DNA from 2 places in the Pseudoalteromonas sp. DL-6 genome. Region 1 is predicted to be linked to the other one. Evidence: predicted binding sites of a transcription regulator. Region 1 holds the regulator's gene; the other holds the start of a gene.

What was found. The regulator sigma-54, encoded in region 1, starts transcription at its own class of promoters, with help from an activator protein. The targets are predictions, from matches to a motif close to GTTGGCACGNNNNTNGNNT.
Region 2: a site for sigma-54 is predicted at 1,383-1,401, ahead of B1F84_RS00085 (EF-hand domain-containing protein). Genes of this name have one in related genera too.

What each region holds. Positions count from the first base shown of each region.
Region 1 is NZ_CP019770.1:461,089-468,562, reverse strand. It holds gene lptB (LPS export ABC transporter ATP-binding protein) at 1-144, shown strand, start outside; gene B1F84_RS02145 (RNA polymerase factor sigma-54) at 479-1,978, shown strand; gene hpf (ribosome hibernation promoting factor) at 2,005-2,292, shown strand; gene ptsN (PTS IIA-like nitrogen regulatory protein PtsN) at 2,297-2,749, shown strand; gene rapZ (RNase adapter RapZ) at 2,769-3,611, shown strand; gene B1F84_RS02125 (HPr family phosphocarrier protein) at 3,629-3,901, shown strand; gene mgtE (magnesium transporter) at 4,042-5,400, shown strand; gene B1F84_RS02115 (YgiQ family radical SAM protein) at 5,486-7,474, opposite strand, start outside.
Region 2 is NZ_CP019770.1:20,297-27,770, forward strand. It holds gene B1F84_RS00075 (TrkH family potassium uptake protein) at 1-281, shown strand, start outside; gene B1F84_RS00080 (flagellar brake protein) at 306-968, shown strand; gene B1F84_RS00085 (EF-hand domain-containing protein) at 1,484-1,696, shown strand; gene B1F84_RS00090 (EF-hand domain-containing protein) at 1,766-1,978, shown strand; gene B1F84_RS00095 (EF-hand domain-containing protein) at 2,113-2,325, shown strand; gene B1F84_RS00100 (EF-hand domain-containing protein) at 2,390-2,605, shown strand; gene B1F84_RS00105 (TonB-dependent siderophore receptor) at 2,666-4,816, opposite strand; gene trkA (Trk system potassium transporter TrkA) at 5,009-6,385, opposite strand; gene rsmB (16S rRNA (cytosine(967)-C(5))-methyltransferase RsmB) at 6,461-7,474, opposite strand, start outside.

The DNA of each region.
Region 1 (7,474 bases):
CACAACGTACGCGAAACACTTGATGTTTGTGAAAAAGCCTACATAGTTTCTCATGGGGAGTTAATTGCATCAGGCACTCCAGAATATGTATTAAACGATAAAACAGTACGCGATGTTTATTTGGGCGAGCAGTTCAAGCTCTAATATGTGTGTTATTCCACTAAGCATCTGCTAAGATTAATTATACTTAGGTCTGTTGACCTTTCAAGGTTGAATTTGCAGCAGTCTGTTTGGTATTTAGGCAAGGCAGAGCCTATGTGATGTGGTATTCCCCATAAATAGGCGATAACGCAGCATCAATGCCAAACAGGCGCTGCCCTTCGGGTTCTGCCTAGGGACGATTTACTTTTTGTTGCTCGGTTTTGACTTAGCCCACTAGGTTACAAACCTCGCGCCGCGATTAAACCGCCCCTAGTTTGAACGAATTTTAATCCGTAAAGGTCAACAGACCGTAATTTAAAAGGATTGTTAGAGATAAATGAGGCAATCATTACAGCTGCGCATGGGCCAGCAACTTACAATGACTCCACAGTTGCAACAAGCAATTCGCTTATTGCAGCTCAGTACATTGGATCTCCAGCAAGAAATTCAAGAAGCGCTCGATAGCAATCCCTTGCTTGAAGTTGAAGAACAAGATTACAGCGAAGATGCTGCGGGTAAAAACGAACAAAAAGCCGATAACAATGAATCAACGCTAAGTGCTTCAGCTGACGAAAAACCTAGCGAGTATGAGCAAGACAGCGGCGAAGCCATGAGCAAAGACACCATTAGCGATGATATGGCAATGGATGTTACATGGGATGAATACATGAGCGCAGCACCTGTCTCTTCATCGGGACCGATGCCTGAAGATGAATCAATTTATCAAGGCTCTTCAACTGAAACGCTGCATGAATATTTAATGTGGCAATTGCAACTGACGCCATTTAGTCCTACAGATGAAGCCATTGCGATTGCAATAGTAGAAGCCGTGGACGACTCAGGTATTTTAACCCTTAGCTGTGAAGAAATTTTAGAGAGCTTTAATCAAGAAAACGATGACGAAGATGAAGTTGAACTTGATGAAATAGAAGCGGTATTAAAGCGTATTCAATTATTTGATCCGGTAGGAATAGCCGCGCGTAGTTTACAAGAGTGCTTGTGTATTCAACTTAATCAGTTTGATAAAGACACGCCTTTTTTAAACGAAACAAAAATGATCTTAACCGATCATATTGATTTGCTGGCTGCACGTGATTATCGCACGTTAATGAAAAAAACTAAGCTCAAAGAAGATGAGCTTAAAGAGATCATGACGTTAATTCATACCCTTAGCCCAAAACCGGCGGACACTATTGTCAGAGAAGAGTCAGAGTATGTTATTCCTGATGTGTCGGTTAAAAAAATTAAAGGGCGTTGGGTGGTTGAACTAAACCCTGATAGCATGCCTAAAATTAGGGTAAACAGCCAATATGCGGCTATGTCACGTACTGTTAAATCAAGTGGTGATAGCCAGTTTATTCGCTCACACTTGCAAGAAGCAAAATGGTTTATAAAAAGTCTAGAAAGTAGAAACGACACGCTACTTAAAGTAACTAACTGTATTGTGCAGCAACAACAGGCCTTTTTTGAACATGGTCCTGAGGCGATGAAGCCTATGGTACTTAATGACGTGGCCGAAATGGTAGAAATGCACGAATCGACTATTTCACGTGTTACTACGCAAAAATACATGCACACACCACGCGGTATTTTTGAGCTTAAATATTTCTTTTCAAGCCATGTAAGCACTGAAAATGGTGGCGAATGTTCATCTACAGCAATACGCGCATTAATTAAAAAATTAATCGCTGCAGAAAACTCAGCTAAACCATTGAGTGATAGTAAAATTGCAGATATATTGGCAGAGCAAGGAATTAAAGTAGCAAGGAGAACTATTGCAAAATATCGCGAATCTCTAGCTATTCCCCCGTCGAATCAACGAAAAAGTTTGATTTAAGGCGTACAACAAAGAGGAAAATGTTTATGCAACTGAACTTAACTGGTCGCCATGTAGATATTACTGACTCGCTTAGAGACTACGTAAATAGTAAATTTGCAAAGCTGCAGAGGCACACTGATCACATAACGAATGTGCACGTTATTCTCGATGTAGAAAAACTAAACCAAAAAGCCGAAGCAACCGTTCATGTTAGTGGCGCTGAGATTTTTGCTTCTACTGAACACCAAGATATGTATGCCGCTATAGACTCGCTGATTGACAAGCTAGATCGTCAAGTAATTAAACACAAAGAGAAACTTGCTCGACACTAACACTATGAAACTAAGCTCACTTATCTGTCAGGACTGCAGTAAAGCTGCGGTCCTTTTTAATAGTAAAAAAAGAATTTTAGAATTTATCAGTGAATTGGCTCACAATAAACTGCCCTATTTAACACAACAAGATATTCTTAACGCGTTAACCGCCAGAGAAAAACTAGGGAGTACAGGTATAGGCCGAGGAATTGCAATTCCACATGGTCGTATGAGTGGTGCACAAGAGCCTCTTGCACTTATACTGGTGAGCGAAACGGCTATTAATTTTGATGCGATAGATAACCGACCGGTCGACATTTTTGTTGCCTTAATTGTCCCAGACGGTGACAATCAACAGCATTTAAAGACCTTAGCTACCATTGCAGATAAGCTCAACGATAAAGAATTTTGTAAGCAATTACGGGCGGCAAAATCCGACAATGAGCTGTATCAAGTCATTGTCAGTCAACCGTAGTAACAATAAAGGGTGATAAATGGAATTAATAATAATAAGTGGTCGCTCAGGTTCTGGTAAATCTGTTGCGTTACGGGTTGTTGAGGATTTAGGTTATTATTGTGTAGATAATATTCCTTTAAATTTATTACCATCTCTTGTTCGAAGTGTTTCCGACAGCTACAACAAAATTGCCGTAAGTGTTGATGTGCGTAACTTACCTAAAGAGCAGCAACAGTTTAATGAAATCATTGAATATTTACCTGGTTTCACTAAACCAACGGTGTTTTATTTAGACAGTGACGATCAAACATTAATTAAACGCTTTTCGGAAACTAGGCGTCTTCACCCTCTTTCTATTGATTCTCTACCGCTTGATTTAGCAATAAAAAAAGAAAAACAACTACTGGATGTTTTGATCAATCATGCTGATCATATGATTGATACCACTGATTTAAGTGTGCATCAGCTGGCTGAGTCTATCCGTGAAAAAATACTCGGTAAAAAAGACAAACAACTGATCATTACCTTTGAGTCATTTGGTTTTAAGCACGGTATACCCAAAGAAGCAGATTACGTATTCGATGCCCGATTTTTACCAAACCCGCATTGGGAGCCTGAACTTAAGCCACTCACAGGGCTAGATCAACCGGTAAAAGACTACCTAGCCAGCCACAGCATAGTACAAAAATTTACATGGCAAATTCAAACCTTTGTACAAACATGGTTGCCGCATTTAGAAAGAAATAACCGCAGCTATTTGACCATAGCCATTGGTTGTACTGGTGGGCAACACCGTTCTGTTTACTTAGCGCAAACTATAGGTGAAAGTTTTGCAATGAGTCATCCTAATGTAAAAATTCGTCACAGAGAACAAGAATAACATCAAAGAGAATAGTAATGCGGTTAGAAAACACATTTTTAATAAAAAACAAATTAGGCCTGCATGCCAGAGCGGCAACAGTACTGGCACAGCTTTCTGTGCAATTTGATGCCTCAATCACTTTATTTCAAGACGATAAACAAGCCGCTGGCGATAGTGTATTAGCACTTATGTTACTAGAGAGCAGTCAAGGCAAAGAAGTGAAGGTAGTATGTGAAGGCCCTGACGCAGAACCTGCACTTAATGCAATTGGTGAGCTCATTGACCAACGATTTAATGAGCAAGAATAAAATAGTTCATCATTAAATCATCATCCTAAGCTAAGGTTAATAGTGGTTGAGGTAGTTTGCTCATATAAAGTAAGATAAACTAAAATTGAATAGCATTCATAACCCTTCCACTATGTAATAAAATTTAATTAAGGACGCCAATGCCTGAAGCTTTAGAACAAGATATTCCACTACAACAACTAAAACAGGTGACTAAGTCACTAAATAGTGGTCAATTTGTTCAAGTTAGGCGCATGCTAGCAAAAACGGCACCTTGTGATACCGCACTTCTTTTAGAATCATCTCCCCATAAAATTCGTCGCATGCTCTGGCAACTGGTTGATCCTGATGTACAGGGCGATGTACTTGAAGAGCTCTCTGAAGACGTACGTTTGGGTATTATTGCGCAAATGGCACCTGAGCACATTGCGGCTGCAACAGAAGACATGGGCCATGATGATTTAGGGGAAGTACTACGTAGCCTGCCTGACACCGTTTATAAAGACGTTGTCAGCGCTATGGATATTCAAGATAGAGAACGTGCAACACAAGCTCTATCCTATCAGGAGCGCTCTGCTGGCGCCTTGATGAATATCGATACCGTAACTATTCGCCCAGATGTAACTCTAGATGTTGTACTACGTTATATTCGCTTACGCGGTGAGCTACCAGAAGGCACCGATGACTTATACGTTGTAGATAAACATAACTGTTTTTTAGGCGCCTTATCGCTAAGCACTTTATTAACTAATCCTCCAGAGAAAATTGTTCAGGATTTAATGGATGAAGAGTGTGAATCTATTCCTATTTCAATGGATGAAAGCGAAGTAGCGCAACTATTTGAACGGCATAACTGGATATCGGCACCAGTTGTCGATGACAACGCGCATTTGCTTGGTCGTATTACTATTGATGATATCGTTGATGTTATCCGTGAAGATGCAGAGCATAGCTTATTAAGCTTAGCGGGTCTTGATGATGAAGAAGATACCTTTGCGCCGGTCTTAAAAAGCTCTAAAAAGCGCTCAATTTGGCTAGGTGTAAACTTACTAACTGCATTGCTGGCTGCAATTGTGGCGAGCTTTTTTGAAAACACCTTAGCTATATTACCAATTCTTGCTGTGCTCAATGGCATTGTCCCGTCAATGGGTGGGGTTGCAGGCAGCCAAACTTTAACTTTGGTTATTCGCGGTATTGCGGTAGGTCATATTAACCAAACTAACCAACGTTTTTTATTATTAAAAGAACTCGCTATCGGCGCGATAAACGGTATGGTTTGGTCTATCCTAATTGCCGGTGTCGTTGCGCTTTGGCAATGGGATTTCAAACTCGGTGGTGTTTTAGCGTTTGCTATGTTTATGAATTTAGTTGCAGCAGGTATTGCGGGTGCTAGTATCCCACTATTGCTTAAAAAAATGAAAATAGATCCAGCACTTGCAGGCAGTGTGGTACTAACCACAGTAACTGATATTGTTGGTATATTTGCCTTTTTAGGCACTGCAACTTGGTTATTGATTTAGGCTTCAATCTTTTTATAAACAAAAACACCGCGTCAATACGCGGTGTTTTTTGTTTAAGCCGATAATTACTTTACATAAGTTAAGGCTACTTAGCGCGCTGGCGATTACCGCCTACCTTAGGTTTAGTGTTGGCTTTTTTAAACTGACTAAAGCCAGTATGACGAGTAAGCGCAGGACGACCGCCCTTATTGCCTTTACCGCCTTTGCTTTGCCTTTCATCTCTGCCTTCTTCTGGCACTAAACAATTTGGACCTTTACCAATGAGTTTAGCTTTGCCCATATTACGCAGGGCTTCACGGATCATTGGCCAACCGGCAGGATCATGGTAACGCAAAATCGCTTTATGCAAACGACGCTGGCGCGCGCCCTTTGGCACCGCAACTTGCTCAGTATTATTTTTAATATTGCGTAGCGAGTTCATTTCAGTATGATAAATGGTGGTCGCATTAGCCATCGGTGACGGATAAAAGTTTTGCACTTGATCAAGCTTAAAGTCATTCGATTTCAGCCACAAAGCCATATTAACCATGTCTTCGTCTTTAGTCCCTGGGTGAGCAGAAATAAAGTATGGAATTAAATACTGCTTTTTACCCGCTTCTTTAGAGTACTTATCAAATAGCGCTTTAAATTCATCGTAAGCACCCATACCCGGCTTCATCATCTTAGATAATGGGCCATCTTCAGTGTGCTCTGGTGCAATTTTTAAATACCCACCAACATGATGAGTTACTAACTCTTTAACGTAACGAGGATCACGTACGGCAAGGTCATAACGCACACCTGAAGCAATTAAGATCTTTTTGATCCCTTTAACCTCACGCGCCTTTTTATATAAATCGATAGTCGGGGTATGATCAGTATCCATATGCTTACAAATATCAGGATACACACACGACAAGCGGCGACAGGTACTCTCTGCTTTTTTACTGGTACAACGCAGTTTGTACATATTTGCGGTTGGTCCGCCTAAATCAGAAATAACCCCAGTAAAGCCTAGCACTTTATCTCTAATTTGCTCAATCTCTTCAATAATTGATTCTTGAGATCGGCTTTGAATTATTCGCCCTTCATGCTCGGTAATAGAACAAAACGAACAGCCGCCAAAACAACCGCGCATTATATTTACCGACGTTTTAATCATATCGTAAGCAGGAATTTTATTATCGCCATAACTTGGGTGCGGAATACGCTGATACGGTAAACCAAAAACATCATCCATTTCTTGGGTTTCAAGTGGATAAGCTGGCGGGTTCACCCAGATAGAGCGATCGCCATGACGCTGAAACAACGCTCTTGCACAACCAGGGTTGGTTTCTTGGTGCAAAATACGCGATGCATGAGCATACAATGGTTTATTAACACTGACCTGCTCAAAAGCGGGTAACTTAACGTAAGTTTTTTCCCATGGCTTAGGGCGCGCAGGCTGAATGGTAATTGGTTTTGCAGCTTCGGCTTTTAAATCAATACCCGCTTGCTTAAATTCTGATTTAGCACAACCAACATCATCCGCACCATAAGGATTAGGAATAGGGTCTATTTTACCAATTTTATCAATGGCTGTTGAATCACTGCCACGCCAACCGGGTAAAGGCTCTTTACGAATAACCGCCGTGCCTCTCACATCTTGTATGGTATCCATGGTTTCACCCGCAGCGATACGATGCGCTACTTCAACTAACGGGCGTTCGGCATTACCATAAATTAAAATATCGCCTTTAGCGTCAAATAATACGCTACGACGTACTTTTTCTTGCCAATAGTCGTAATGAGCAATACGACGCAAGCTGGCTTCAATGCCACCTAACACGAGCGGCACATCTTTATAGGCTTCACGACAACGTTGTGAGTATATGATCACGGCGCGATCGGGGCGTTTACCACCTACATTTCCCGGGGTATAAGCATCATCGTGACGCATTCGTTTTTCAGCGGTGTAACGATTGATCATCGAATCCATGTTACCGGCTGTAATACCAAAAAATAAGTTAGGCTTACCCAATGCCATAAAGGCATCTTTCGAGTTCCAATCAGGCTGAGCAATAATGCCCACTCTAAACCCCTGTGCTTCAAGCAC
Region 2 (7,474 bases), 440 kb from region 1:
ACAAAGTAGTTGAAGCGGTATGGGGCTTTTTCTCAGCTTATGCACTAGTCTTTATTATTATAATGTTAGCGTTAATGGGCACAGGGTTAGACAACATTACCGCATTCTCTGCGACAGCAGCCTGCCTTAATAACTTGGGCCCAGGTTTGGGTGACGTAGCCTCTCATTATGGTGCTATTAGCGATGCCGCTAAATGGATATTAACAGTAGCTATGGTATTCGGCCGGTTAGAGATATTTACATTATTAGTGCTATTTACCCCAACATTTTGGCGTGGATAACGTTTTAAATATTAGGAAGGAACTATGCAAAAAACCAATTTGGAAAAGTTAAACCAAATCGTCACAGGTGGCATAGTCGATGTAGAAATACTCACGCCAACCAGTAGCCGACGTGTAAAAACGGAGTTTATTGGTTTATTAGAAAACAAATTTATTATTTTAAACTATCCCAGCGCTAAGCGGCTCCCCATGGCAAGTGATTACTTGCGAGATGGGGTTATGGTGGTAGTAAGAGCGCTTATAGAGGGCAGTGGTGGGCACATCATTGCGTTTCGTCAGCAACTTATGTCTGTAGCCTCTCATCCAGCTAAATTGTTGTTTATTCAATACCCTTCACAAGTACAGTTGTTTGCGCTTCGCTCACAAGCACGCATACCCACATTGTTTCCTGCTAAGTTAAAATTAACCGAAGAGCAACCGCCTTTTGAGGGGGTGATAAAAGACATTTCGCTCACCGGTGTTATGTTTGATATTAAAACTACTCAAGAACTCGATGAGCTAAAAGATATGCGCTGTACGGTTGTATTTGATGGCGATACTCAGCATGAGGGACAAATCTGCAGTGTAAAAAAACATGCTAACGGTATCTGTTGCGGAATTCGATTATTTGCCAGTGAAGAGCAAATGAAAACACTAATGGGGGATCACTTCATTGACCCAAGCGCGCTTGAAGTTGAAATAGCTTAGGGTCTGTTATCAAGTTGAACAAGCTTCTAATATAAATATCAGCAGGCTCCTGCGATTTCATGATTTCGTCATTTTGCAACAAATAGCCTTGTGCGGCTGTTTGTTTTAAACGCTATGTAAAATTTATTTTTTAAACTATTTAAAAACAGTAACTTAAATCTATTTTTTAATTGTAGTTTTTTATTTATAACAAAATAAATCTCAACTCACCTTCCTTTTTGTTTAATTAATCCTCTTTTTTAGCGGTTGCTAATCGACTGTGTGGTGTTTTCCTTAAACTCAACTATTTGATTTTTAATGTTTTAATTTTATTGCCTCATCTACTGTTGCTAAAAAGCAACAAAATAACGAGTTGAATAGCGCCATTTTCAGCTAGGTGCAGGTTAATTTATTGAAAATTATGGTTTTTATATTGTTGGCATCGAAGTTGTAATAGTCAGGCTGTATTGAACGAAACGTGATTTAAAGTAAAACACTTAATCGCATAAAACATAAACTTTGAAGGAAGATTGATTATGAAAAGCATTAATAAAACTTTAGCACTTATCGCATTAGCTTCTTCATCAGCGGCTTTTGCAGCAAGCGACTTTGACACGCTAGACGTTGACGGCAACGGCGCAATCAGTCAAAGCGAAGCATCAGTAGATGCAAAGCTAATGAGTATGTTTTCTGAGCTTGATACTGACCAAAACGGTGAGTTATCAAAAGAAGAATTTTCTAAAGCATAATCTTAAGCAATTAACGTTTTGGGAGCTTAACCTCCCACATTATTTAAACGATTTTAAGGAATACTCATTATGAAAACATTACACAAAACACTCGCACTTATCGCATTAGCTTCTTCATCAGCTGCCTTTGCTGCCAGCGACTTCGACACGCTTGATACCGACGGTAACGGCGCTATTAGCCAAAGTGAAGCATCAGTTGATGCAAAGCTAATGAGCATGTTCTCAGAGCTTGATACAGACCAAAACGGTGAGCTATCAAAAGCAGAATTTTCTAAAGCATAAGCTAAGGCTAGGCATATTCTGAGTTGCCAAAGACAACCTAAGTAGGCAAGGGAGCCTATGAAAAAGAATGACAAGGACGGTTATAGCCTGACATTTCCAATAGCACAAAGCATTACATTTTGAAGGATTAAATTATGAAAAAATTACACAAAACATTCGCACTTATCGCGCTAGCTTCTTCATCAGCAGCCTTTGCCGCTAGCGACTTTGACACACTTGATGCCGACGGTAATGGGGTTATTAGTCAAAGCGAAGCTGCTGTAAACGCTGATTTAACCGCTGCATTTACTGGGCTTGATACTGACGGCAATGGTGAGCTTTCTAAAGCTGAGTTTGCAAACTTTTAATTTTTAACTTTTTTCATTGCACAGGGATCTCAGAAAAGGATTTCCCTCTTTAAGGAGACTTATTATGAAAGCACTAAACACAACACTTGCGATTTTAGTATTAGCGTCATCATCAGCGGCATACGCAGCAGTAGACTTTGCCTCTTTTGATAGCAATGGCGACGGTGTAATTAGTCAGCAGGAAGCAGCGTCTAATAAACAACTAATGAATATTTTTGATGACTTAGATACTGACGGAAATGGTGAACTTTCTAAAGAAGAGTTTGCAAAAGTACAATAAGTATTACCCCATCATACTCCACTAAAGCCGCTTAATAGTCAGCGGCTTTTTTTGTGCTTGTTAGAGACTATATTTAAGTTGGAGAGAGAAGCTTCTCGGCTTGCCATAACGATATTGGTTATAGAACCCAATTTGACTGTAATAATGCTTATCAAATAAGTTATCGATATTTAGGCTAACAGATAATTGCTCATTCATTTGATAATTCGCCATTAGGCTGGCAATACCATAACTAGGCTGGTTTACCTCAACAGCGCCATAAACAGGGTTTTTAACTTCATCATAGCTATTGCTTTGCCAGCGATAGCCACCACCCACTTTTAGATTGTCTAATGCACCTGAGAGTTGATAGCTAGTAAAAAGTTTAAATTGATCTTTTGGGTTGGTGGTATTTAATACTGTATTATCCGGTTTTTCGCCTTTACTATGGGTATAGCCAAAATAAGCGTTCCAGTTGTCGGTTAATTTTCCGTTGATTTCTAGCTCGTAGCCCTGAGTTAATGTGCCGTCAATGGGCTTGTAGATGGCTTGAAGTGTTTCAGCAATGGTATCTCCCGTGTACTCGCCTACATTATCTTGATAAATTTTAAATCCAGAAAGGGATATGTCTAAACGTTCATCAAGTACAGAAGCTTTTATGCCAAGTTCATAATTCTTACCTTCAATAGGGCTTAAATAATGTCCATTTTTATCAACTCGACTTTGTGGTGTAAAAATATCAGTGTAATTAGCATACAAAGCCCAACTCTGTGTTAGTTCATAAGTTGCTCCAAAATAATTAGTTAGTTCATCACTTATTTTATAATCATGCATGCGACCAAAATTATCTTGATTGGTTTGCCATTGATTTAACCGGCTTCCAACAATTAAAGACAAGGCATCGGTTATATTTAGTTGTGCAGCAACATAAAGTGCATCTTGTTTAGTTGTGCCATAAGAGCCGTAAGCCGCTTCTGACTGCCAATTTGGTTTTGCAATGCTATAACTAGAGTCAGTGAAATCGCCGATAATATAGTCACTTTGTTGACTAGCATAATAAGGGGTCGAAAACCGTTGCTCTTGGGTATTATAACCAAATAGCAGTTGGTGACTTTGGCCCAGCCAATTAAACCGACCATTGAGTTCGACCTCATAGGTATCCTGCGTTCTGTTTGCATCAATATAGTTTATAGAACCTGGCATCATTCCTGTGTTGTTTATAGGATCGGGCTCTCCTTTTACCCAAAACACATCATAGTCTAGGTCGTTATCACCATAGACATAATTAGCGGTTAGCTGCCAGTTAGCGTTAAAGTAATGCTCTAGACGAATAAACGCATTAAGTGCATCGGTTCGAGAAGAGGCCCAATCTTGAGCCGTTGAAGCACCTCTGTCATAAGCAGTGCGGGAGCCATCACTATAAAAAATAGGCAAACCACCTGACATTGTTCCTTTAGGGGTTGTCGATTGATTATCAACAGCAAGAGTCAATAAAGTACTGTTAGAAAGATCTGCCTCAATAATGCCATACAATGTTTGACTGGTTTGCGAGAAGCGATCTTGATATGAGTGTCTATCTTGATAAGCAACAACAGCCCGTCCTCTTATACTTTCGCTATTATTTATGCTTCCCGACACATCCACCATCGCACGGTAGTTGTCCCATGAGCCTAATGAAGCAGTAAGATTTATTTGAGTGTTTGCAGTTGGACGTTTACGTATCAAATTAATTGCTGCCGAAGGGTTACCTGCGCCCAGCATTAGCCCCGTTGCTCCTCTAACTATTTCGATACGCTCATAAATTGCGGTATCGGTTAGGTTATCTCCATAATTAAAGCGGGTGTCATAGGTGGTTGCTATGCCATCATAAAGTATGCTGGTGACACCAATGCCTCGGGCTGAAATAGAAAACTTGCCATTATCTGCTTCTCGAGCATTTATGCCTGTCACACTGGTTATAGCTTCAATTGCGGTGTTTAGTTGTTGGTCTGCCATAAAATCGCTTGTTATCGCTATCGTTGATTGCGGTGTTTGCAAATGTGATAGCTCAAGACCTGTTGCAGAGCTCATGGAATTAACTTTATAGCCGTTCGCTTGCTCTCCAATAACGGTTAACCTTTCGATATCTTCGCTAGTGTGGGCGAGCGTTTGAGTTGAAACTGCTGAAAGTAAAAGACCAACCAGAGTGTAATGAGTTACGGGAGAGTTTTTCTTTGAGAGTAGGTGTATCATTTGAAATCCATTTTTATTTAAAAACGTGAAATTAACTTTTCACATCAGTAGATGTCGCTGCTTGATAATCGAGCAAGAAGAGACTAATGGATTTTTCTTTATTAGTAAATGCTTTTGATAATGATTTTCATTTAGATTTTAGTGTTCTCCTTTTTACTTACAAGCATGTTGTGAATAAAAAGGAGGGATTACTTATAAAAAGATTGCGCTAACTTGGAATAACTTTTCAACCACGTTAATGTGCTTTTTATCAATTAAGAACATAATTACATGATCGCCTGATAGAATTATCGTGTCGTCGTGGGCAATTAGTACATCGTCATTACGTACAATTGCACCTATTGTGGTACCTGCTGGCAATTTAATATCTGCAATCGCGCGACCCACTACTTTAGATGTGTTTTCATCACCATGGGCAACTGCCTCTATGGCTTCTGCAGCCCCTTTACGCAATGAATACACGTTTACAATGTCGCCTCGGCGCACGTGCGTAAGTAACGCAGAAATAGTTGCTTGTTGTGGTGAAATAGCAATATCTATTTCGCCGCCCTGTACCAAGTCAACGTAAGCACCTCGTTGAATAAGCACCATGGTTTTTTGTGCCCCCATGCGTTTTGCGAGCATGGCCGACATTATATTTACTTCATCGTCGTTGGTAACGGCAATAAAAACATCAACTTGTTCAATGTGTTCTTCTGAGAGCAGCTCCTGATCGGATGCATCACCACAAAATACCACGGTGTTGTCGAGCATTTCAGAGAGTTGCTCTGCGCGTTCTTTACTGCGTTCTAGTAATTTAACGCTGTGGTTTCTTTCTAGTGAACGGGCAAGGCCAGCACCAATGTTACCCCCACCGGCTATCATAATTTTTTTGTACGAGCGTTCCAGTTTTTGTAGCTCGTTCATTACCGCACGAATGTGTTTAGTAGCGGCAATAAAAAATACTTCATCGTCGGCTTCTATTACTGTGGTGCCTAATGGTTTTATTGCTTTGCCTTGACGGTAAATAGCAGCTACCCGGGTTTCAACATTAGGAATATGTTGTTTAAGTGTAGATAGGGCATAGCCTACCAATAAACCGCCATAGTAGGCTTTTACCGCCACTAAAGAGAGCATGCCGTCGGCAAATTGTAGCACTTGTAATGCACCAGGGTAATCTATCAAACGGCGAATATATTTAGTTACGAGTGCTTCTGGGGCAATGTAATGATCGACAGGTAAGTCATCATTATGAAAGAGTTTTTCGCGGTATTTTAAATATTGCTCAGAGCGAATACGGGCTATTTTGGTTGGTGTATTAAAAATACTGTAGGCAACTTGGCATGCCACCATGTTCACTTCATCTGAGCTGGTCACCGCGATAATCATATCGGCATCCTCAGCCCCTGCGCGACTTAGTACGTCAGGGTGAGCGCCATGGCCTGCAACACCTTGTAAATCGTATTTATCTTGCAGTTCACGCAAGCGGTTACCGTCGATATCAACTACGGTTATTTCGTTTTGTTCACCCACTAAGTTTTCTGCGAGTGTGCCGCCAACTTGCCCAGCACCGAGTATGATTATTTTCATTATGTACCCGTATTATTAATACTAATTACATCAAAGTATTAGCTACCTCTAAATTGAAGTAGCTAAATGTATTGCCTAGGCTTTTTTAACTAATTTAGCGTAGTAAAAACCGTCGCTTTCACCAGGTAACAGCTGTAAACCCGGTGTGGTTTTGGTGTCCTCGCTGTGTAGAGGAATATGCTCTACATCGTCGTTATTAGCTAAAAATTTAGCAACTTGTTGTTGGTTTTCTTGTGGAAGTACCGAGCAAGTTGCATACACTAATGTGCCGCCTGGTTTTAATAATGGCCAAATGCTATCGAGTATATCGCCCTGTAGGGTCGATAAGTCGTTAATGTCAGATGCGCGACGTAACCATTTAATATCTGGGTGACGACGAATTACTCCGGTTGCAGAGCAGGGTACATCTAACAAAATACGATCAAACTGTTCTTCATCCCACCAAGTGTGAGGCTGCGATGCATCACCACATTGTAAATCGGCGCCTAAACCTATGCGTTCTAAGTTTTGTTTAACACGCTCGAGGCGTGTGGCATCGCTATCAAGCGCAAGTACATCAGCATCGGCAAGCTCTAAAATATGGCAGGTTTTACCACCAGGAGCTGCACAGGCATCGAGTATGGCATCACCATTTTGTGGGTCGAGATAGCGAGCTGCAAGCTGCGCTGCTGCATCTTGTACTGAACAAGCGCCGGTATCAAACTCAGGAAGTGAAAACACATCTCGAGGCTTACTTAGCTTTATGCCATCAATAAAATCTGGGTTTAGGGTATGTTCGATATCGTTAGCAGTTAGCATCTCGCTATATTCTTGGGTGCTAAACTGCGATTGATTCACTCGCAGCCACATTGGTGCTTGCTGCTGGTTTGCTTCTAGTATGTCTTCCCAGTTATTTGGGTAGGCTTCTTTTACTTGCTTTATAAACCAGTTTGGGTGGTTATATAAACACACTGGAATCTGTTTGGCTTTTTCTTCAAGCTCAAGTTGTTGGCGCTGAAAGCTTCGTAAAATGGCATTAATAAGCCCTTTTAGACCAAGAGCGCGCAATTGTTGTAATGCATTAACGGTTTCGCTAATTGCAGCATGTGG